One region of the Bradyrhizobium sp. UFLA05-112 genome, then DNA from elsewhere that is predicted to be linked to it. Evidence: predicted binding sites of a transcription regulator. Region 1 holds the regulator's gene; each other region holds the start of a gene.
The links. The regulator PhoB, encoded in region 1, activates phosphate uptake and scavenging genes when phosphate is short. The targets are predictions, from matches to a motif close to TGTCATNNANCTGTCAT.
Positions count from the first base shown of each region.

Region 2: a site for PhoB is predicted at 2,910-2,926, ahead of phnC (phosphonate ABC transporter ATP-binding protein). Genes of this name have one in related genera too.
Region 3: a site for PhoB is predicted at 2,300-2,316, ahead of SO180_RS00270 (YdcH family protein). Genes of this name have one in related genera too.
Region 4: a site for PhoB is predicted at 3,681-3,697, ahead of SO180_RS09375 (RNA degradosome polyphosphate kinase). Genes of this name have one in related genera too.

Region 1 covers NZ_JBANBK010000006.1:12,641-17,892, forward strand. Annotated here, with positions in the region: gene SO180_RS05055 (aspartate aminotransferase family protein) at 1-956, opposite strand, end outside; gene SO180_RS05060 (GcrA family cell cycle regulator) at 1,412-1,924, shown strand; gene phoB (phosphate regulon transcriptional regulator PhoB) at 2,150-2,857, opposite strand; gene phoU (phosphate signaling complex protein PhoU) at 2,872-3,588, opposite strand; gene pstB (phosphate ABC transporter ATP-binding protein PstB) at 3,600-4,418, opposite strand; gene pstA (phosphate ABC transporter permease PstA) at 4,415-5,252, opposite strand, start outside.
Region 2 covers NZ_JBANBK010000009.1:29,522-34,773, reverse strand. Annotated here, with positions in the region: gene SO180_RS07485 (hypothetical protein) at 1-283, shown strand, start outside; gene SO180_RS07480 (DUF1045 domain-containing protein) at 287-985, opposite strand; gene SO180_RS07475 (alpha-D-ribose 1-methylphosphonate 5-triphosphate diphosphatase) at 1,005-2,198, opposite strand; gene SO180_RS07470 (LbetaH domain-containing protein) at 2,195-2,863, opposite strand; gene phnC (phosphonate ABC transporter ATP-binding protein) at 3,038-3,847, shown strand; gene phnD (phosphonate ABC transporter substrate-binding protein) at 3,900-4,838, shown strand; gene phnE (phosphonate ABC transporter, permease protein PhnE) at 4,913-5,252, shown strand, end outside.
Region 3 covers NZ_JBANBK010000001.1:53,175-58,426, reverse strand. Annotated here, with positions in the region: gene purE (5-(carboxyamino)imidazole ribonucleotide mutase) at 1-284, opposite strand, end outside; gene SO180_RS00290 (GGDEF domain-containing protein) at 427-1,161, shown strand; gene SO180_RS00285 (hypothetical protein) at 1,272-1,523, opposite strand; gene SO180_RS00280 (hypothetical protein) at 1,548-1,763, opposite strand; gene SO180_RS00275 (YdcH family protein) at 1,866-2,072, opposite strand; gene SO180_RS00270 (YdcH family protein) at 2,403-2,588, shown strand; gene SO180_RS00265 (NAD(P)/FAD-dependent oxidoreductase) at 2,703-3,806, opposite strand; gene SO180_RS00260 (sensor domain-containing protein) at 4,042-5,252, shown strand, end outside.
Region 4 covers NZ_JBANBK010000012.1:18,469-23,720, reverse strand. Annotated here, with positions in the region: gene ppx (exopolyphosphatase) at 1-1,401, opposite strand, end outside; gene SO180_RS09375 (RNA degradosome polyphosphate kinase) at 1,417-3,606, opposite strand; gene SO180_RS09370 (P-loop NTPase family protein) at 3,768-4,445, opposite strand; gene SO180_RS09365 (CDP-alcohol phosphatidyltransferase family protein) at 4,538-5,080, opposite strand; gene purM (phosphoribosylformylglycinamidine cyclo-ligase) at 5,234-5,252, shown strand, end outside.

The sequences.
Region 1 (5,252 bases):
TCGATCACGGAGGCGAGCTTCTGCTTGAGCAGCAGCGACATCTTCTGCACGTGATCGAAGAAGCCGGGCTTGAGCATCACGTCGAGCACGGCGTTCGCCGCGGACACGGCGAGCGGATTGCCTCCGAAGGTCGAGCCGTGCGAGCCGGGCGTCATGCCGGAGGCCGCCTCGGCGGTCGCAAGGCACGCGCCGATCGGAAAGCCGCCGCCAAGCGCTTTCGCCAGCGACATCACGTCAGGGGTCACGCCGAGGCGGCGATGTGCAAAGAGTTCGCCGGTGCGGCCCATGCCGGTCTGCACCTCGTCGAAGGCGAGCAGCAGGCCATGCTCGTCGCAGAGCTGGCGCAGCGCGCGATAGAAGGCGGGAGACGCCGAGCGCACGCCGCCCTCGCCCTGGATCGGCTCGATCAGGATGCCTGCGGTCTGTGGGCCGATCGCCTTCTTGACGGCTTCCAGGTCATCATGCGGCACTTGGTCGAAGCCGTCCATCGGCGGACCGAAGCCTTCGAGATATTTTGCAGACCCCGTAGCGGCGAGCGTTGCCAGCGTGCGGCCATGGAAAGCGCCCTCGAAAGTGATCATGCGGTAGCGCTCGGGATGGCCCTTGGTGGCATGATAGCGGCGCACCACCTTGATCACGCATTCCATCGCCTCGGCGCCGGAATTGCAGAAGAACACGAAGTCCGCAAAGCTCTCGTTGCAGAGCCTGACCGCGAGCTTCTCACCGTCCGGGCTCTGGAACAGGTTCGACATGTGCCAGAGCTTTGTCGCCTGCTCCTGCAGAGCCCCGACCAGATGCGGATGCGCGTGACCGAGCGCATTCACGGCGACGCCCGACGTGAAATCGAGATAGCGCTCTCCATTGGTTGCGACCAGCCAGCAGCCTTCGCCGCGCTCGAAGCCGAGCTCGGCCCTGGCGAAAACGGGAAGCAGATGCGTCGCGGCGCTCTTGGTCATGGCGGTCACTTGGATGTTGGGGCCGGCTGAGGCTGCCTTGCGCAGCGCATCATTGACCTGCCCGGAAAACGAAACGTGCCGCCTTTTAAGGGCGGCACGTGTCACCATTTTATGCTTGGAAAAACCGCTGTCAATGCCGCCAGAAGGCCCTGCAAGGCGCCTGACCCGTAGTCTTGCGGTGGCGATTTTGAGTTCTTTTAGCGACGGAACATGTGGACGCGGAGCCGCAGACTCTTGCGCGGGAGTCACGCCATATTGTAGCGTTTACCGTGTCAGATACGACATCTCGTGCAGCAGTTCTGATCCTCTTAGTCCTCATGTACCGGCGTAACGTTCAGGTGCGTTTTTCGCGCCCGGCGAGCCTTAAGGGATTCTGGGGGCACGGGTTTTTCGAGGCTTAGACATCGCCACGCGGCCCCAAGGATTGGCAGGCGCGCGGCGAAGGGAAGGGTGCAATGACGGTTTTGACCTGGTCCGACGATCGCGTCGAGCAATTGAAAAAGCTCTGGGAAGCCGGGCTTTCGGCCAGCCAGATCGCTGCCGAGCTCGGGAATGTGACGCGCAACGCCGTAATCGGCAAGGTGCACCGGCTGGGCCTGTCCGGTCGCGCCAAGAGCCCGTCCTCGGCGGCTCCCCGGCCCCGCAAGGCGCGCCCCGCACAGCACATGATGCGGGTGAGCCGCCCGATCTCGCGCGGCAACACCGCCCTCGCCCAGGCCTTCGAGGTCGAGGTCGAGCCCGATCCGATCACCTACGACAACGTCGTTCCGATGAGCCAGCGCCTGTCGCTGCTCGAGCTCAACGAGGCGACCTGCCACTGGCCTGTCGGCGATCCCTCGAGCCCGGATTTCTTCTTCTGTGGCGGCAAGTCGCTCTCGGGCCTGCCCTACTGCGCGCAGCATTCGCGCGTCGCCTACCAGCCGGCGGCGGACCGCCGACGCGCACCGGCCAAGCCCGGCACGCGCTGAGGTCATCAGCGCGCGGGGCTGGCCGACGCGCAACGATGGTTCAACAAATTGGATGTCGTCCCTGCGAAAGCAGGGACCCATAATCCAGGGCGCAGTTATTGCGCGGGAAGATCACTCCGAGTCTTCGCCAAACCACTCCCCGTGGTTATGGGTCCCTGCTTTCGCAGGGACGACATCGGAGAATGTGGCGGCAGCCCGCTGGATCACCGCTGCCACCTGCAAACCTTAAGTCTGCTCCGCCTTCGCGAAACGATCGTCCAGCGCGTAGCCGGCGCCACGGACGGTGCGGATCGGGTCCTGCTCGCGGCCGAGATTGAGCAGCTTGCGCAGACGGCCGATGTGGACGTCGACGGTGCGCTCGTCGATATAGATGTCACGGCCCCAGACGCTGTCGAGCAGCTGTTCACGCGAGAACACCCGGCCGGGATGCTCCAGGAAGAACTCCAAGAGGCGATATTCGGTCGGGCCGAGGTCGATCGGCCGTCCGGAGCGCGCGACGCGACGCTTCTCGCGGTCGAGCTCGATGTCGCCGTAGGCGAGTATGGTCGCAAGCCGCTCGGGGCTTGCACGCCGGAGCAGGCCTTTCACGCGCGCGAGCAACTCAGGTACCGAGAACGGCTTGACGATGTAGTCGTCGGCGCCGGTCGCAAGCCCCCGCACCCGCTCGCTCTCCTCGCCGCGTGCCGTGAGCATGATGATCGGCAGCTGCTTGGTCTCGGGCCTGGCGCGAAGCCTGCGGCACAGCTCAATGCCGGACAGGCCCGGCAGCATCCAGTCGAGCACGATCAGGTCGGGGATATGCTCCTTGAGGCGGGTGTCGGCGTCATCGCCGCGCATCACCGTCTCGACATCGTAGCCGTCGCCTTCGAGGTTGTAGCGCAATAGCTCGGTCAGCGCTTCCTCGTCCTCAACAACCAGAATGCGTGCGCCCATGGCGTCGTCGCTCCTTAAGTGTTCGGCACGGTCGTGGCGAAGGTCGTCATGTCGCCCTTCGGGCGCTTGTCGGCGATGGCCTGACCTTCGATCATGTAAAAAACGGTCTCGGCGATGTTGGTCGCATGGTCGCCGATCCGCTCGATGTTCTTGGCGCAGAACATCAAATGGATGCAGAACGAGATGTTGCGCGGATCCTCCATCATGTAGGTGAGGAGCTCGCGGAACAGCGAGGTGCAGATCGCGTCGACCTCCTCGTCGCCTTTCCACACCACCATCGCCGCCGGCAGGTCATGCGCGGCATAGGCGTCCAGCACCGACTTCACCTGCTGCTGCACGAGGTCGGTCATGTGTTCCAGGCCGCGGAACAGCTTTAGCGGATGGAAATCGGTCTCGAGCGCGGCGACGCGCTTGCCCATGTTCTTGGCAAGGTCGCCGATCCGCTCCAGATCGGTCGCGACGCGCATGGCGCCAACGATCTCGCGCAAGTCGACCGCCATCGGCTGGCGGCGCGCGATCGTGAGCACGGCGCGCTCCTCGATCTTCTTCTGGAGCGCGTCGATCTCGGCGTCGGTTGCCACCACGCGCTGGCCGAGCGCGACGTCACGGCGGATCAGCGCATCGACGGAATCGACGATCATGCGCTCGGCAAGGCCGCCCATCTCCGCAACGAGCCGCGTGAGCTCTTGCAGGTCGGTGTCGAAGGCCTTTGCGGTATGTTCAGAAGCCATTTCCTGTCTCCTCAGCCGAAGCGGCCGGTGATGTAGTCTTGGGTACGCCGGTCGCTGGGCGACGTGAAGATCTTGCTGGTCTCGTCGAACTCGATCAGCTCGCCGAGATACATGAAGGCGGTCTTGTCCGAGACGCGCGCCGCCTGCTGCATGTTGTGGGTGACGATCGCGATCGTGTAGTTCTCGGCGAGCTCCTGGATAAGCTCCTCGACCTTAGCGGTCGAGATCGGATCGAGCGCCGAGCAGGGCTCGTCGAACAGGATCACCTCGGGACGCACCGCCACGGTGCGGGCGATGCAGAGACGCTGCTGCTGGCCGCCGGAGAGCGACAGGCCGGAGGCGTTGAGCTTGTCCTTGACCTCGTTCCACAGCGCGCCGCCGCGCAGCGCCTTCTCGACGCGGACGTCCATCTCCGATTTGGAGATCTTCTCATAGAGGCGGATGCCGAAGGCGATGTTCTCGTAGATCGTCATCGGGAACGGCGTCGGCTTCTGGAACACCATGCCGACCCGGGCGCGCAGCAGGTTGAGGTCGAGCTTGGAGTCGAGGATGTTGGTCTGGTCCAGCATGAGCTGACCGGTGGCGCGCTGTCCCGGATAGAGATCGTACATCCGGTTGAAGATGCGCAGCAGGGTCGACTTGCCGCAGCCGGATGGGCCGATGAACGCCGTGACGCGATTGGTGCCGAGCGTCAGGTTGATGTTCTTCAGCGCGTGGTGCTCGCCATAATAGAAGTTGAGATTGCGCACCGTCACCTTGGCCGGAGCCTCGGGCAGCGTCGGAGACGCCTGACGCCCGGTGGAACTTACGGAAACGGACAGATCGCTCATTTTGCAGTCCTCTCGGCGCCAAGAATGCGCGCGCCAATGTTCAGGGCAAGCACGGTCAGGGTGATCAGCAGCGCCCCGCTCCAGGCCAACTGCTTCCAGTAGGCATAGGGGCTCTGCACGAAATTGTTGATGGTGACCGGCAGGTTCGCCATCGTCTTGTTCAGGCTGAGGCTGAAGAACTGGTTCGACAAGGCGGTGAACAGCAGCGGCGCGGTCTCGCCGGCGACGCGTGCGGTGGCGAGCAGCACGCCGGTGATGAGACCGGAGCGCGCCGCGCGGTAGGCGATCCGCTTGATCACCAGCGAACGCGGCAGCCCAAGAGCAGAAGCCGCCTCGCGTAGCGCGTTCGGCACCAGCAGCAGCATGTCCTCGGTGGTGCGCAGCACGACCGGGATCACGATGACGGCCAGCGCCAGCGCGCCGGCGATCGCCGAGAAGCCGCGCATCGGCACCACCACCGCACCATAGATGAACAGGCCGATGATGATGGAGGGTGCCGACAAGAGGATGTCGTTGATGAAGCGGATTACCGAGGTCAACTTGTCGTTGCGACCGTATTCGGCGAGATAGGTCCCGGCGAACAGGCCAAGCGGCGCGCCGATGCCGACGCCGATCACGGTCATGATGATCGAACCGATGATGGCGTTGCGCAGGCCGCCTTCGGTCGAGCCCGGAGGCGGAGTGTCCGCGACGAAGATCTGAAGGTTCAGACCGGTGAGGCCGTTGTAAAGCAAGGTGATCAGGATCAGCGCGAGCCAGGTGACGCCGAAGGCGGCGGCAGCGATGCAGAGACCACGGATGACGATGTCCTTGCGGCGGCGGCGTGCGTAGATC
Region 2 (5,252 bases), on a different contig from region 1:
GGTGCCGATCTATCTCGGGCTATGCCAGGTCGCGGACCTCGACGTCGGCCACCAAGCAGCCGGCTCCCTCATCACGGCAAATCTTGCGATGGCGGTGTTGGTTTCGCTTGCGCACGTCGTCGCAATGGTCTTCGCGGGTGGTTGCCTTGCGTGGCTGGTCTACCGCTATCTCGGTCTTAAGTTCGTGTCGCGAAGCTGGTTCAATCTGGACGCGGTCTGGGCCGCGAGCCTCATCTTCGTTGGCGCAGCCGCGCTCGCACTCAATCTCGCGAGCTGGCGATGAGCCCTACGTCGCCAATGGCCACTCTCCGATGATGTGAAAGCGTGCCGCTGCGTTTTCCTGTCGGAACAGCGCGATGCGGTCGATGGCGAGCGTCACAAGGCGCAGCTCGGCAAACCGCTTCCGCAGCATCTCGACGATCGGCCCACGCCGCTCCGCATCGAGCCGGCCCGTGAGCGTCATGTGAAAGCGGAATTCTTCCATCACGTAGGGGTAGCCCCAGCGATCGAGATAATCGCGCTGCCGCTCGGGCAGCCTATCCGGGTTGCGCCTCGCGCGATCGTTCGCCGTCAGCGGCGCACGAAACGCATCGAAATCGCGCACGCAATCGGCGGCGAGCTGTGTCAATTCGCCGACGGGCTCGGCCGGGATCACCGCAATGAAGCCGCTGATGGAATCCACGATCGGACGAATCACGGGGATCGGCCGCGGCTTGCCAGCGAACGCTGCGCACGCCGCTACCAGTTCGGCCTCGGTCTTGCCCCCCGCCAGCGCCATCGGCGCCTTCAGCGTGCCGTGAAAACCATATTTGCGGGGATCGGCCGTGACGTCATGCCAATCGGTTGCAAGGTGCAGCGCCTCTGCAGGGAAGGGCGACTCGCGGCCGCCATGGGCATCATAGCCGAGCAGCCCGGCGCCGAAGCGCGATAGCACGCTCTCGGCATCGGCGGCATAGTAGATCGCGTAGCGGGGAAAACCTGTCATCGCCTCAGCTATAGCGGGTTTAGACGGCGGCGACAGCCTCACGCGGCGCCGCGGCTGAGCCCAGCAGGCGCGAGCCATCGGTGAGGTGGACGAGCTTGCCTGCAGCGATCACCGCGACCACCCGCGGCCGCAGCGGCACGGTGTCGTCGACCAGCAGGATGTCGGCGCGCCGTCCTTCCTTGATCGTTCCGCGATCGGACAGGCCCGCGGCCTCTGCCGGAGCTTCCGAGATCAGCTTCCAGGCCTGCGCCAGCGGCAGCACGCCATCGGCCGCGAGCCGGAAGGCGGCGAGCAGTTGCGCCGGATAGTAGTAGTCCGAGGCCAGCACCGAACAGAGTCCCTTGGCGATCATGTCGGAGGCTTTGGTCCAGCCAGTATGGCTGCCGCCGCGCACCACGTTGGGCGCGCCGTAGATGATGGCGTCGCCGGCCTCCGCGGCCGCGCGCGCCGTCTCTTCGTTGACCGGAAATTCGGCGATCGTGGCGCCCATGTCACGATACGCCTTGCGCACCGCCGGTGTCGAATCGTCATGCGAGAGCATCCGTACCTCGGCCGCGCGGGCCGCCGCAGCAAGCCGCGCGGTCGTCGCCGGGACGTCCGCCGCGCGAGCGGCGACGCGACCGACCAGCTCTTCGAAAGCCGTGTCGGACAGTCCGGTCCGGTCAACCAAGCGGCCGCGCTTGTTCGGCTTTGAAAGATCGCGGATGGTCGCAGCCATGTGATCGTTGAAGGCGAACAGATCGATCCGTCCTTCGGCGAGCCATTGGCCGATCTCGTCCTCCGCGTCGAGATTGTAGGTCTCGTGCCGCAGATGGAAGCGGGTATCGGCGGCAAATTGCGGCCGCAAGCGTTCGATCGCCACCAGCAGGCGCCGTGCATTGTCGCCAGAGCGCAGGCCCGGCTCCCACGACCAGGTCGTGCCGTGGAAGACGGTGGTGATGCCGTTGCTGATCACCTGCCGGTCGCTGTCGGCGAGCGCCACGTCGATCGGGAAGTCGACGCCAGGGCGCGGCATCATCTGCCGCTCGAAGGCATCGCCATGCAGGTCGACGATGCCCGGCAAGACCAAAAGACTCCGGGCGTCGATCGCAAGTGGCGCACGTGCGCGGCCGCGATCGATTGCTGCAATTTCCTGCCCGGACAGGACGAGTGAGGTTTCGACGATCTCCGAGCCGATCAGTGCCCGGCCGCCTTCAAGATAAATTTCAGTCACGCGGGGATGCTTCGCTTGCTGGGAGAGGACTGGTTGGCAACGATCCGTGCTTCGTACTTTGCGAGGAAATCTTCAATCCCAAGCTTGCGGAAATCAGGCAAGGCCTCACGCAAGCTTTCGTGATGCCAGTCCCACCAGGCGAGCCTTGCCAGGCGGTCGGCGATCTCGTCGGAGAACCGCCGTCGGACCGGACGGGCCGGATTGCCGGCGACGATGGTGTAGGCGGGGACGTCCTTGGTGACGATGGCGCCTGCGGCTACCACGGCGCCGGTGCCGATATTGCGGCCTGGCAGCACGATCGCGCCATGGCCGATCCAGACATCATGACCGATGTAAACGTGATGCTGGCGCCGCCAGTCGAAGAACTCGGCCTCGTCGCTCTCGCCCGGAAAGTAGGCACTCGCACGATAGGTGAAATGCGCCTGGCTGGCGCGTTGCATCGGGTGATTGCCAGGATTGATACGCGTCATCGCTGCGATCGAGCAGAATTTTCCAATCGTCGTGTAGGTGATCTGCGAATCGTTCACGACGTAGGAATAGTCGCCCATCGTCACCTCGTGCAGGATCGTGCGCGCGCCGACCTCGCAATAGGCGCCGAGCTTGATCTCGTGAAGCTTGGCCGTGGAATCGATGGTCGGTTGGACCGAAAGCGCTTTGGCGACCATGATGCGTCCGTCAACGGGAGAGGGGCGTTCGTCTTCGAGCGCCTTGATGACGATGTCATGACGAAGAGATGACGGGGGATGGCGTGCGTAGCATCGCCGCACTGCCCTGCCCCTGTCACACAAATGTAAAGCGGCGGCGTTAGCGGTTGGGCCCAGCTAGTTGGGAGCTCCTGCATGCTGGTGCTTGAAGGTCTGACGTGCCGCTTCGGCACAAAAGCCGCGGTGGACAGTGCTTCGTTTGAGGTTGCTCCCGGCGGCTTTGTCGGCGTGATCGGCCGCTCGGGCGCCGGCAAGTCGACCTTGCTGCGGACCATCAACCGCCTGGTGACGCCTACGGAGGGGCGCATCCTGTTCGACGGCGTCGACGTCACCGCGCTGCGCGGCAAGGAGCTGCGGCAATGGCGCGCCCGCGCCGCGATGATCTTCCAGCAGTTCAATCTCGTCGGCCGCCTCGACGTGCTCACCAACGTGCTGATGGGCCGCCTTGCCGCGATGCCGGCCTGGCGCTCGCTGACGCAGGCCTGGCTAGAGGAGGACAGGGCGCTGGCGATGTCGGCGCTCGAGCAGTTCGACATGGCCTCGCTCGCGGCGCAGCGCACCGACCAGCTTTCCGGCGGCCAGCAGCAGCGCGTCGCGATCGCTCGCGCACTGGTGCAGCAGCCTGATCTCATCCTCGCCGACGAGCCGATCGCCTCGCTCGACCCGCGCAACACGAAAATCGTGATGGATGCGCTGCTGCGCATCAACAAGCATTTCGGCATCACCGTGATCTGCAACCTGCATTCGCTCGATCTGGCGCGCAGCTATTGCGACCGTCTGATCGGCATGGCGGCGGGCCGCGTGGTGTTCGACGGCGCGCCGTCGGCGCTCACCGAGCACGTCGCGCGTGAGCTCTACGATCTCGAAGCCAGCGAAGTCATGGGTGGCGTGCCACTGCCGGCGCCCGAAGCCGTTCCAGCGCTCGGCAGCGCTGCCGCCGCCTGAGCCCCGACCCAAGTTTTTGCGTTTACCGCGTCCAACCGATCAAGAGGGTATCATGATCACTCGTCGCATCGTACTTGCCGGCGCCGCCGCGCTGGCCTTCACCGTATCTGCGTCTGCCGAAGACTGGAAAGCGAAATATCCGGAGCTGACATTTGCCGTTGTCCCGGCCGAGAACGCCTCGGGCGTCACCGAACGCTGGGCTCCGTTCATGACCTACCTCTCGAAGGAACTCGGCGTAAAGGTCACGCTGCGGATCGCCAATGACTACGCCGCCGTGATCGAAGGTCAGCGTGCCGGCAACATCCAGATCGCAAGTTATGGGTCGGCCTCGTTTGCGCGCGCCCGGCTGACCGGCGTCAAGACGGACGCCTTTGCGAGCGATCTGAACGCGGATGGCGGCACGGGCTATTATTCGGTGTTCTTCGTCAAGGCGAACAGCCCCTACAAGAGCATTGACGAGCTGAAGGGCAAGAACCTCGGCCTGGTCGATCCGAATTCGACCTCAGGCAACAACGTGCCGCGCTTCGAGCTCGACAAGATGGGCATCGCGGATGTCGACACGTATTTCAGCAAGGTCGTCTTCACCGGCAGCCATGAGAATGCGATCCTTGCCTTGGCGCAGGGCACGGTCGATGTTGCCGCCAACCAATGGACCAGCGACGACGATTCCACCCTGGCGCAGATGCTGACCAAGGGCATGCTGAAGAACGCCGACGGCTCGCCGATGAAGAAGGACGATTTCCGCATCATTCACAAGTCGGCGCCGATCATTGGCCCTTCGATGTACGCCTATAGCTCCGACCTCCCCGATGACCTGAAGGCCGCGATCGCCAAGGCATTCTTCGACTCGCCCACCAAGGACAAGGCTGCGTTCGATCGGCTCTCGGACGGCCAGAAAAAGGGTTTTCATCCCGCGACCACCAAGGATTGGGATGGCACGATCGAGCTGATCAAGTTCGTCGACGCGCTACGCAAGAAGAAGGCGTCCTGATATTCGGGACGACGCACTGGAGCCGGGTCAATCGACCCGGCTCTTCTTTATGACCGGCTGGTGATCCCAACCACATGACGATCGCGGTCTCGATCCTCCCCGAGCACCAACTTGCTGCACTGAATGCCGCTTATGGCCAGGCGGTGGCGCGCAAGCGGCTGCGGCTTCTGCTGGGAACGGCGCTGTTCACCGTCGCGCTGCTGATTGCAGCGATCGGGGCCGAGGTGAACGTCCGGACGCTCTTCACCTATTTCGGCAATTTCGTCAGCTATTTCGATCGCATCCTCACGCTCGAAAATGGCCAGCGCGTCTGGACCGACGTCGGTGAATGGCTGTGGGGCTGGCGCAAATGGCTGAAGATGTTGGGTGAGACGCTGCTGATCAGCTATGTCGGCACGCTGATCGGCGCGGTCT
Region 3 (5,252 bases), on a different contig from region 1:
CCCCGCAGCGCCTTGGATTCGACGGGGACGCCGAACACCGGCAGTTCCGTCAGCGACGCCGTCATGCCGGGCAGATGCGCGGCGCCGCCGGCACCGGCAATAATGACCTTGAAGCCTTCGGCCTTGGCGCCCTTGGCAAAGGTAAACAACCGTTCCGGAGTGCGGTGGGCCGAGACGATGCGGCTTTCGCAGGCGACGCCGAGCGCTGTGAGCGTATCGGCGGCATGCCGCATGGTGTCCCAATCCGACTGGCTTCCCATGATGATGGCGATCGGCGCGGTCATGACGTCAATTGTGCTCGGGAATGCAGAAACATAGGCCAGACTAACGGTTCCGGCCGGCGGCTCGCAAGGCGGTGGCAAGGAGAAGGGAATGCACTATCCTGTCTTGGTGAATCCCCGCAAGCCTTCATTGAGCAGGACGCCCATGAAGAAACCAAAAAGGGCGATCGCTGCGAAGGCGCAAAAGGGCCGGAAAAGCAGCGGGAGCCGATCCAAACCCGCGGCCAGACGCGCGGCCCGGCCTGCGGGCCGGCCCGCTGCGACGACCGGCAAGGCCAAGAACGATGCAAAGAACGATGCAAAGAACGCCAAGGCGATCATCCGCAACCTGCGCACCAAGCTCGCCCAGGCCCAGCGGCGCATCGACGAGCTCGAGGCTGCTGCCGACACCGACTTCCTGCTCGGCATCCCGAACCGGCGCGGCTTCGAGCGCGAGCTCCATCGTGCGATCGCCTACATGACGCGCTACGCCGCCCGCGGCGCGTTGATCGTGCTCGACGTCGACCGCCTGAAGCCCATCAACGACTCCTTCGGTCACGCCGCCGGTGACGAGGTCCTCAAGGCGATCGCCGCCACGCTGACGCGGCAGGTGCGTGCCTCTGACGTGGTCGGCCGTCTTGGCGGCGACGAGTTTGCGCTGCTGTTGTGGAACCTCAGCGAGACCGACGCCAAGGCGAAGGCCGCAGGCTTCGAGCAGGCGATCGACGATTTGTCCTTTGTGTTTCGCGGCCAGCGCGTGAATGCAGGCGCCTCCGCCGGCGTCGCGCTGCTCGGATCTCACGCCGAGGCGGGCCGCGCGCTGGAGGAAGCTGACGCGGCCATGTACGTGCGCAAGGCTCAGCGCCGGCACGAGCCGCGGATCAGGCTGATCAGCACCTAGAGGATGATGAGTTTTGGCTCAATCGGTGCGAGTCGAGGCGTGAACTTCACCTCTCCCTGCTGGGGAGAGGTGAACCCCAGGGCAACCGATCGTGTAGCTTCGTATCGTTCTTAGAGCGTGCTGAGGTCTTCCGGCACGTTGCCGAATTTGCGCAGCAGCTTGGCGTCGCCGAACTCGCCGGTCATGGGATCGCCGCTGCGGCTGAACGCGATCGCGCCGATATGGCCGGCGCCGTGCGCCAGGATCTCGGCGCGCCGCAGTGCGGCGGCCGAAGTCTGGCATTCCTCCGCGGCGCCTGCGACCGGCGATCCATCTTCGTCGGTGAGGAAAGGCAGTGCGACATAGTAGGTGACATCGGACATGGTCGGCTCCGAGTGCTCGTTGGCTCACGCGGCGCTGGAGGTGCTCCGCATCTTGTTGCGCGACGTCTCGGGAATGCAGCCGGCCGAAATTGCCGCCTGCAATTCCTCGAGCTCCGCTTCCAGATATTCGTTGGCCATGATCAGCGCCTTGATGGTGCTGCGCAGATTGCCGTCACACATCGCGATCGCCTGATCGCAGGCTTGTTCATAATGGCTGTTGTCGAAGGCGGCTGCGGACATGACATTTCCCCGGAAGCGGTTGAGGTCTGAATGTTCTTATTTTGTTCTTTTTGAGTCAAGAGAAATCCGATCGCGGAAAACGCATCGGGCATGCGGCCGCGATCAGGCGATGATGTCGGGCGTGATCTGGTCTTCGATGAAGGCGATACGGTCGCGCAACAACAGCTTGCGTTTCTTCAGGCGCTGTAACCGCAATAGGTCGGGGGCGGGCGATTGATGCAATGCATCGATCGCCGCATCGAGATCTCGGTGTTCCTGCTGCAACCGGGCGAGCTCGGCTTCGAGTTCGCGCTCGTCTTCATTGGTCATGATGTGCGGTAGCCGGAAAACCCGATGAGGTTACGAAAGCCTGTGGAAGGCCTGTGGAAAGTATCGTCCTTGCGCGACGTGATCGCAAGCGATCTGGGGTCCCTATCAACGTTCTCTCGCAAAGATATTTCAGTGGATCGCGGCGACCGCGCGCAGGCGCATTGAAATCATGGATGATTCCTGCCGGGGTTCCTTACTCACTGTTCATTACATATGAAGTTTCAAAAATGACAGTGGGACTACGGATACTTATCGACAGAACGAATCGGTGATGTACACTTCTCCGTCCGGATCGAATTCTGAGGTTCAACCCTACCGAGGAGGTTTCGAATGACAATTCAGGCACATCTTGTTGAATTGGAGCGGAAACACAAACTTCTCGAAAACGAATTGCACGAAGCTCTCGTGCACCTTTCAACAGACGACCTGCAAATTGTTGAGTTGAAGCGCCGGAAGTTGATGGTCAAGGACCAGATCGAGCGGTTGAGGCACGGTACCGACGACACGCTCCACTAGTAACCCCCGTACAGAATAGGCCTGATCTCGCACCCCTTCACGTAGGGATGAGAGCTGTTGCGCACATCCCTACGTCGAGGTGCGGAGCGTCGTGCGATTGATTTCGTGCGAAGCCTAGATGCTTGCGAGCTCGGCGACGTGGTCGGCGATCGCAAGTGATGACGTCAGGCCGGGCGACTCGATACCGAAGAGATTGATGAGGCCGTCCACGCCGTGATCGCGCGGGCCCTGCATCAGGAAATCCTGCGTGGCCACCGCCGGCGGGACGATCTTCGGCCGTATGCCCGAATAGCTCGGCATCAACGCGCCATCAGGCAGGTCCGGCCAGTATTTGCGGATTGCCGGATAGAATCGCTCTGCGCGTGCGGGATCGACGGCATAGTCGATCGTTTCGATCCATTCCACGTCGGGACCGAAGCGCGCCTGGCCTGCCATGTCCAGGGTGAGGTGCACGCCGAGCCCGCCGGGCTCGGGCACGGGATAGATCAGCCGTGAGAATGGTGCCTTGGTGCTACAGCTGAAATAGTTGCCCTTGGCAAGATAGGCCGGCGGAATCCGCTCCAGAGGCATGCCGTCGACGCTGCGCGCCACGGTCGTCGCGGAAAGACCTGCTGCGTTGACCAGCAGGCTGCATTGCAGCGTCATCGGCGCCTCGCCGCCAGCATCGATTTCGATGACGCCGCCTGAGGCCTTGGCGCGGATCAGCGGCGTGTGAAACGCGAACGCAGCGCCCGCCGCTTCGGCCTCGCCGCGCAGCGAGAGCATGTAGGCATGGCTGTCGATGATGCCGGTCGAGGGCGAGAGCAACGCGGCATCGCAGGCGAGCGCCGGCTCCAGCGCGCGCGCGGCGTCGCCTGCGAGCATCTGCATGTCGAGCACGCCATTGGCCTCGGCATGCGCCTTGATCGATTGCAGCTTCTCGGTCTCTTTCGGATTGGTAGCGACGATCAGCTTGCCGCAATTTCTGTGCGGGATGTCGCGCTCGGCGCAGTAGCGGTAGAGCGCATGCTTGCCGCTGACGCACAGCCGCGCCATCCAGCTCCCGGCCCGGTAATAGATCCCGGCATGGATCACCTCGCTGTTGCGCGAGGAGGTGATGGTGCCGATCGCCTCCGCCGCTTCAAGCACGATCACCTCGCGCCCGGCCTGGGCGAGCTTTCGGGCGATCGCGAGCCCGACCACCCCCGCTCCGATGACGACGCAGTCAACTCTATCCATGGTGGGGCGGGAGGTCCGTGAGCGGCAGGGCCAAGGAGCTTAACAAGGAGCTTAACAAGGGGCTTAACGAGAGGCTTAAGGAACCGCACCCGAGGCGGCTCTCCATTAAGGAAGAATTTATCATGTCAGGGCAATTGCCGTATCTGGCGTCACATTTTTCTGTCGTGCTGACAGGCGTTTACCCGATCCCAACCCGTGAGGCCAGACAATCCGGAGTTGAAATCGCGGGTGGCTGATGGCTGACAAGAACTGGCACGCGAGCGGCACGATTCTGACGTCTGTGCAGGCCTTGGCGTGCCTGGCCGGCACGGTCGCGCCCGCGCGCGCCTTTGCGCTGTCCGACAATTTCGCCCCGCAAAGCTATCTGGGCCGGCTCGATCCCAATCTGGTCTGGGAGGCGCTGCTCGGCGGCATCGCAGTGTGCTCGCTCCTGGCCGCCATCGTGCTGTGGATTCACTCGGCGTTACGGCGAGCCAGGCGCATGCAGTTGCGGCGCAATGCTTTCGTTTCGTCCGCCATGAACAATCTGAACCAGGGCGTCGTGATGACCGACGCTCAGCAACGGATTATCTTCTGCAACGACCGCTATCTCGAAATCTACGGGCTGGCGCGCTCGGACCTCTGGGCCGATATGACCGGGCCCGACATGCTCAGGCTGCGTCGCGATCGCGGCGTGCTCGGCGTGACCGACGAGGAGTTCTACGAGAAGGCCGCCAGCTCGAACGGCCTGATCACCGAGCTGCCGGAGGGGCGGGCCATCCTGGTGAAATATTTCGTGCTGCCGAATGGCGGCTCGGTGGCGACGCATCTCGACGTCAGCGAGCAGCGCAACCTGTCGCGGCAGCTTGCCTCCACCAAGCAATTCCTGGAATCGGTGCTCGACAACGTCCCGGTCTGTGTGGCCGCGAAGAACATCGAGGACGGCCGCTACATCTTCGCCAACCGCGCCTTCGAGCGTTTCTCGCGCTATTCGCGCGATCGCATCGTCGGCAAGCGCGCCGACGAGATCTTCCGCCCTGCCACCGCAGCCAGCATCGAGGCGGCGGATCGCGCGGCGCTGGCGTCGGCCGAGGGTCAGTACCGCAGCGAGATCAAGGTCGAGCGGGGCGCGGAGAACCGCGTGCTGTCCTCGGTCCGCGTGATTGCCCGCAACCAGAACAACCAGCCCGAATTCCTGATTGCGCTGTTCGAGGATGTGACCAACCGCCGCTCGCTCTCGGAGCAGCTGGAGAGCACCAAGAAATTCCTCGAGCTCGTGGTCGACAACATCCCCGTGGCGCTGATCGTGGAGCAGGTCAAGGACGGCCGCTATCTGCTCGCCAATCGCAGCGCCGAGGCGATCCTCAACCGCAAGCGCGAGGATGCCACGGGCCTCACCGCTTCCGACATCTTCAACGCCAAGGAAGCCAAGCTGATCATCGCGCGCGACGAGGCCGCGATCAAGAA
Region 4 (5,252 bases), on a different contig from region 1:
CACCAGCATCAGCTTGCGGCCAGTGCTGCGGAAATGGGTGGCGGGCAGCACGCCGGGCCGGGCCGCCGAGATCAGATGCGCAACGCGGAACGCGGCGCCCAAGAGCCGCGCGCGCTCGAGATGCGCAGGCGTGAGCAGCTCCTGCATCGTCAGCGGCGGCTGGTTCTCTTCGCTCAAGCCTGCATAGCGATAGAACACCGACAGGCCGACGAAGGCGCGGCCTTCGTGGCTGATCGCGCCGAAATTGCCGTTTACCACGAGGCTCAGCGTCTGCTCGCCGCGGTGGTCGGGATGGACGCGCCAGCCGATGTCGGAGAGCAGACACGCGGTGTGGCGAAGCCTGCGGTCCTCTTCCGTCTCGCGCAGCTTCACCACGCGCACGAAGCGGTCGGTCCACTCGATCAGCTCGCGGGCATGGCGCGCCGAGCGCGACATCAGTTGGTTCAGCTCTTCCGCAGCGCAGATCAATCCGTCCTTGGCACGTTCGGCTTCCGACAGCTTCTCGTGCAGCAGGCCTTCGCGCACGCCGAAGGTCGAGAACGCGATCGTCTTCGGCCGGGCGACGCGGATGATGTGCTCGAGCACCAGCGCGGCATAGGTGAGGAGCGGCCGCCGCGCGTCGGCGACTACTTCGATGTCGGCGAGCATGTTGGACGCAACCAGGCGCCGCAGGCGTCGCGCAAAATCCAGCGCATCCGCCGCCGGTATCGAATAGCCGTGCATCACCTGGAGCGGATAGCCGCTCTGGATGATGTGGATGCGGGCGAGTGCGCGCCATGTGCCGCCGACCGCATAGAAGGTGCGGCCATGCCCGGCCTTGAGCTGCGCCACGGCGTCGAGTTCCTCGCGCACGATACGGTCGGCGCGCTTCAGCGATTTATGCGCGAGATCCTGCAGGGCGAGCCCGCCCAGCGGCAGCGTCACGCCGCTGCGCACGCTGTTGCGGTGGACCTCGACGAGCTCCAGCGAGCCGCCGCCGAGATCACCGACGATGCCGTCGGGGTGGTGGATGCCGGAGACGACGCCGAGCGCCGAGAGCCGTGCCTCGCGCGGGCCCGACAGGATCTCGATCTTCACCGCGCAGATACGCTCGGCCTTGGCGATGAAGTCGGGGCCGTTGGAGGCGTCCCGGCACGCGGCAGTCGCGATCGCAAAGACGCGGCCGACCTGCATCACGCGGCAGAGTGCCCGAAATCGCTTCAGCGAGGTCAGCGCCTTGTCGACCGCGTCGGGCGCGAGCAGACCGGTGCTCTGCACCTCGCGGCCGAGGCCGCAGAGCGTCTTCTCGTTGAAGATCGGAATGAGGCTCCGCGCCAACGCCTCGTAGACGACGAGACGAACCGAGTTGGAGCCGATATCGATCACCGCGACGCTTGCGCCACGTTTGCGCGGCCGTGTCACGGCAACAATCCCCAATCAGGACTGATGACGTTCGTTCCGGCGCGTGAGACGCCGCGGCGAGGATTCCTTGAGCGACTTTCCACGGCCAGACAGACTCGGATTTGTCATGAAGTAGTTGTGCACGTTGAAAGGCTCCTCGCCCTTCGCGGCTTTCATACGCGTTGACGATCCATCGGGCAACAATTGCCAGCTCTGCTCGTTGTCCTTCAGATTCGCGACCATGATCTGTTCGAGAACCTGCTGATGTACCGTTGGATTTTGCAGCGGGCACAGCACTTCGACACGGCGATCGAGATTGCGCGGCATCATGTCGGCTGACGAGATATACACAGCCGCTTTCGCGCTCGGCAGGCCCTGGCCCATGCCGAAACAGTAGATTCGACCGTGCTCGAGGAAGCGCCCGATGATCGACTTGACGCGGATGTTCTCTGACAGGCCGGGGATACCCGGCCGCAGGCAGCAGATACCGCGCACCACGAGCTCGACCTGGACGCCGGCTTGAGACGCCTCGTAGAGCGCGTCGATGATGTCGGGGTCGACCAGGGCATTCATCTTCATCCAGACCGCGCCAGGCTTGCCGTGCCGTGCATACTCGATCTCGCCCTGGATGTGCTCGAGGATGCGCTTGCGCAGCGTCAGCGGCGATACCGCCATCTTGTCGAGATCGCTCGGTGCCGCGTAGCCGGTGATGAAGTTGAACACGCGCGCAGCGTCGCGGCCGATGGTCGGGTCCGAGGTGAAGTAGGAGAGATCGGTGTAGATGCGCGCGGTCACCGGATGGTAGTTGCCGGTGCCGGTGTGAACATAGGTGGTGAGGCTGCCGCCCTCGCGGCGCACGACCATCGAGAGTTTTGCATGCGTCTTCAGCTCGAGGAAGCCGTAGACGACCTGCACGCCGGCGCGCTCGAGGTCGCGCGCCCAGCGGATATTCGCTTCCTCGTCGAAGCGCGCCTTGAGCTCGATCAGCGCGGTGACGGACTTGCCCGCCTCGGCGGCCTCGGCCAGCGCGCGCACGATCGGCGAATTGTTGGAGGTGCGGTAGAGCGTCTGCTTGATCGCGACGACGTCGGGGTCGCGCGTGGCTTGCTGGAGAAACTGCACCACGACATCGAAGGATTCATAGGGATGGTGGACGATGAGGTCCTTTTGCCGGATCGCAGCGAAGATGTCGCCGCCATGCTCGCGCACGCGCTCGGGATGACGGGGCACGTACGGGGTGAATTCGAGGTCGGGGCGATCGAGGCGGGTGAGCTGCGACAGCTCGTTCATGGCGAGCACGCCGTCGACCAGGAACACTTCGTCATCGGCAGCTGAAAGCGCGTGCTGCACGAAGTTGCGCAGTTGCTCAGGCGTCTTGGCATCGACCTCGAGCCGGATCACCGATCCACGGCGGCGGCGCTTCAGCGCCGTCTCGAACACGCGAACGAGGTCTTCGGCCTCTTCCTCGATTTCCATTTCGGAGTCGCGGATGATGCGGAAGGCGCCCTGGCCGTGCACGGTATAGCCGGGGAACAGACGGTTGATGAAGAGTGCGGTAGCCTGCTCGAGCGGGATCAGCCGCGTCACGCCATCAACGGGCAGTTTGATGAAGCGGTCGATCTTGCCGGGCATGCGGATCAGCGCGTTCATCTGCCTGCCGTCGGCGGCGCGCGTGAGCTGCAGGGCGATGGTGAAGCCGAGGCTCGGAATGAACGGGAAGGGGTGGGCGGGATCGATCGCAAGCGGGGTGAGCAGCGGGAATACGTTGTGGAGAAAGTAGTCCTCCAGCCACGTCCGCTCTGCCTTGGTGACATCCTTGCCGTCCACCAGCACGATGCCGACCTCGGCAAGCGTGCCGCGCAGATCGCGCCAGATCGCCTGCTGGTCGCTTGCGAGTTGCGAGACGGTCCGGTTGATCAGGGCGAGTTGCTCGGACGGGGTCAGGCCGTCGGGGCTGCGCTCGGGGATACCCTCTCGGACCTGCGCCTTGATGCCGGCGACGCGGACCATGAAGAACTCATCAAGGTTATTCGCCGAAATCGACAGGAATCGCACCCGCTCCAGCACCGGGTGGTGGGAGTTGACGGATTCCTCCAGGACCCGGCGGTTGAAATGTAGCCAGGAGAGCTCGCGATTGATGAATCGCTCGGGGCTCGTGGCGATCGCCGGCAGACCCGTCGCTTCTAGTTCTTTTTCTTTGATTTCAATAGCTTGCGCGGAGTCCATGAGAAGTCGGTCCATATTGTCTCGCCTTACTTTGCGACTTACGCGCAAAACCGGCGGGAGCATGTGTTAATGCGATGACGTTTCGATGACATTGATGTTCCGCCGCTCGGCCGCGTCAAGCGGTCGAGGTGGGCGGGGGCCTGCAAAAGGGACTGGAAATGTCAGGCGTCGCGGAGCAGCTCGGCCGCCAGTGCGCGGGTCACGGGCCGGCCGAGCCGCAGGGCTTCGCCGTCGAGCAACTCCACGGCCCGCCGCGCGGCGGCGGAGGAGCGCTCCAGGCGGGTCGCGAGATAGCTGACCACGCTCTCATCCACGCTCAGTTGGCGGTCTGCGCAGAACTTGACGATCAGGCCGCGGAAAAGCTGGTCGTCCGGCGGCAGGAGCGACACCACCGGCACGGCGCGCAGGCGCGAGCGGAGGTCGCGCAGCTCGATATCCAGTGCCGCCGGTACCTCGCGGCCTGTGAGCAGGACGTAGGCGCCGTCCTCGCGCGCGAGGTTCAACAGATGGAAGAGCGCGCGCTCATCCAAATCCTTCGCTTTCAGGTCCTCGACGACCAGTGCGCCCGTGGCGAGCGCTCCAGGCACGGCGGCCGCAGTCAATGCATTGGCGGTAGTGGAGCGGGCGCCCGCCTCTTCGGCCCAGATGGCGGCGAGGTGGCTCTTACCTGAGCCTTCGGGCCCCGCCAGCCACATGATCCGGTTTGGCCATTCGGGCCAACCGGTGATCAGGGCGAGACCGGCGGCGTTGGCGGGGCCTTCGAGAAAATTGTCCCGGCTCAGGCTTTCCGCATGCGGAAGCGAAAACGCCAGTTGTCGGGGATGAACGCGGCCTGCCACGCTTGCTTTGCTCCATGCCGGACGGGCCGGCTTTGTTCGAAGAGATTCGACCTATCGGGCGGGAGTTGGCCTTTTGCGGGGCCGCATCCCCCTCATTTCGCCTCGATCGTGCTCATGTGTCGCAGCCACTCGACGAGATAGAGCGACACGGAGGAGAGCGTGAAGACCGTGACGAGGCCCATCAGGATTATATCATAGGGTCCGGGGTTGAAGCCGAAGGCAAGGGAGGCCAGCACCAACGCCGCATACGCCACCTGGGCTGCAGTGTTGAGCTTCGACACTTTCGACGGCTTCATCTCGACCGGCTTGTCGAACAGCCAGGAGACGATCACGGCGGCGACGATCATGATGTCGCGGGAGACCACCAGAATCACGATCCAGCGCGGGATGTCGCCCCAGATGCCGAGTGCCAGATAGATCGAGACCAGCAGCGCCTTGTCGGCGAGCGGATCGAGCAGGGCGCCGAGCTCGCTCCTCATGTTGAAGCGCTTGGCCAGGAAGCCGTCGACGGCGTCGCTGATGCCGGCGATCAGGAAGACGGCGAACGCCACCTCCATTTGGCTCGACACAATCGCCCAGACGATGATCGGGACCAGCATAATGCGGCCCAGGGTAATGATGTTCGGAATACTCACGCGGCGCTTCCCGGCACCCGGTGTGACCTCGAATCCGGCCCTTTGGAGGCTGAACCGGTTGATATCTACATAGTATAGCCTCAGGCCTCTTGCGAGCCATTGCGCAACCCTCGAATTCGACGTAACCAGCCGCAAATCCACTGGAAATCCGGCATGACCGACCGCAAAAACG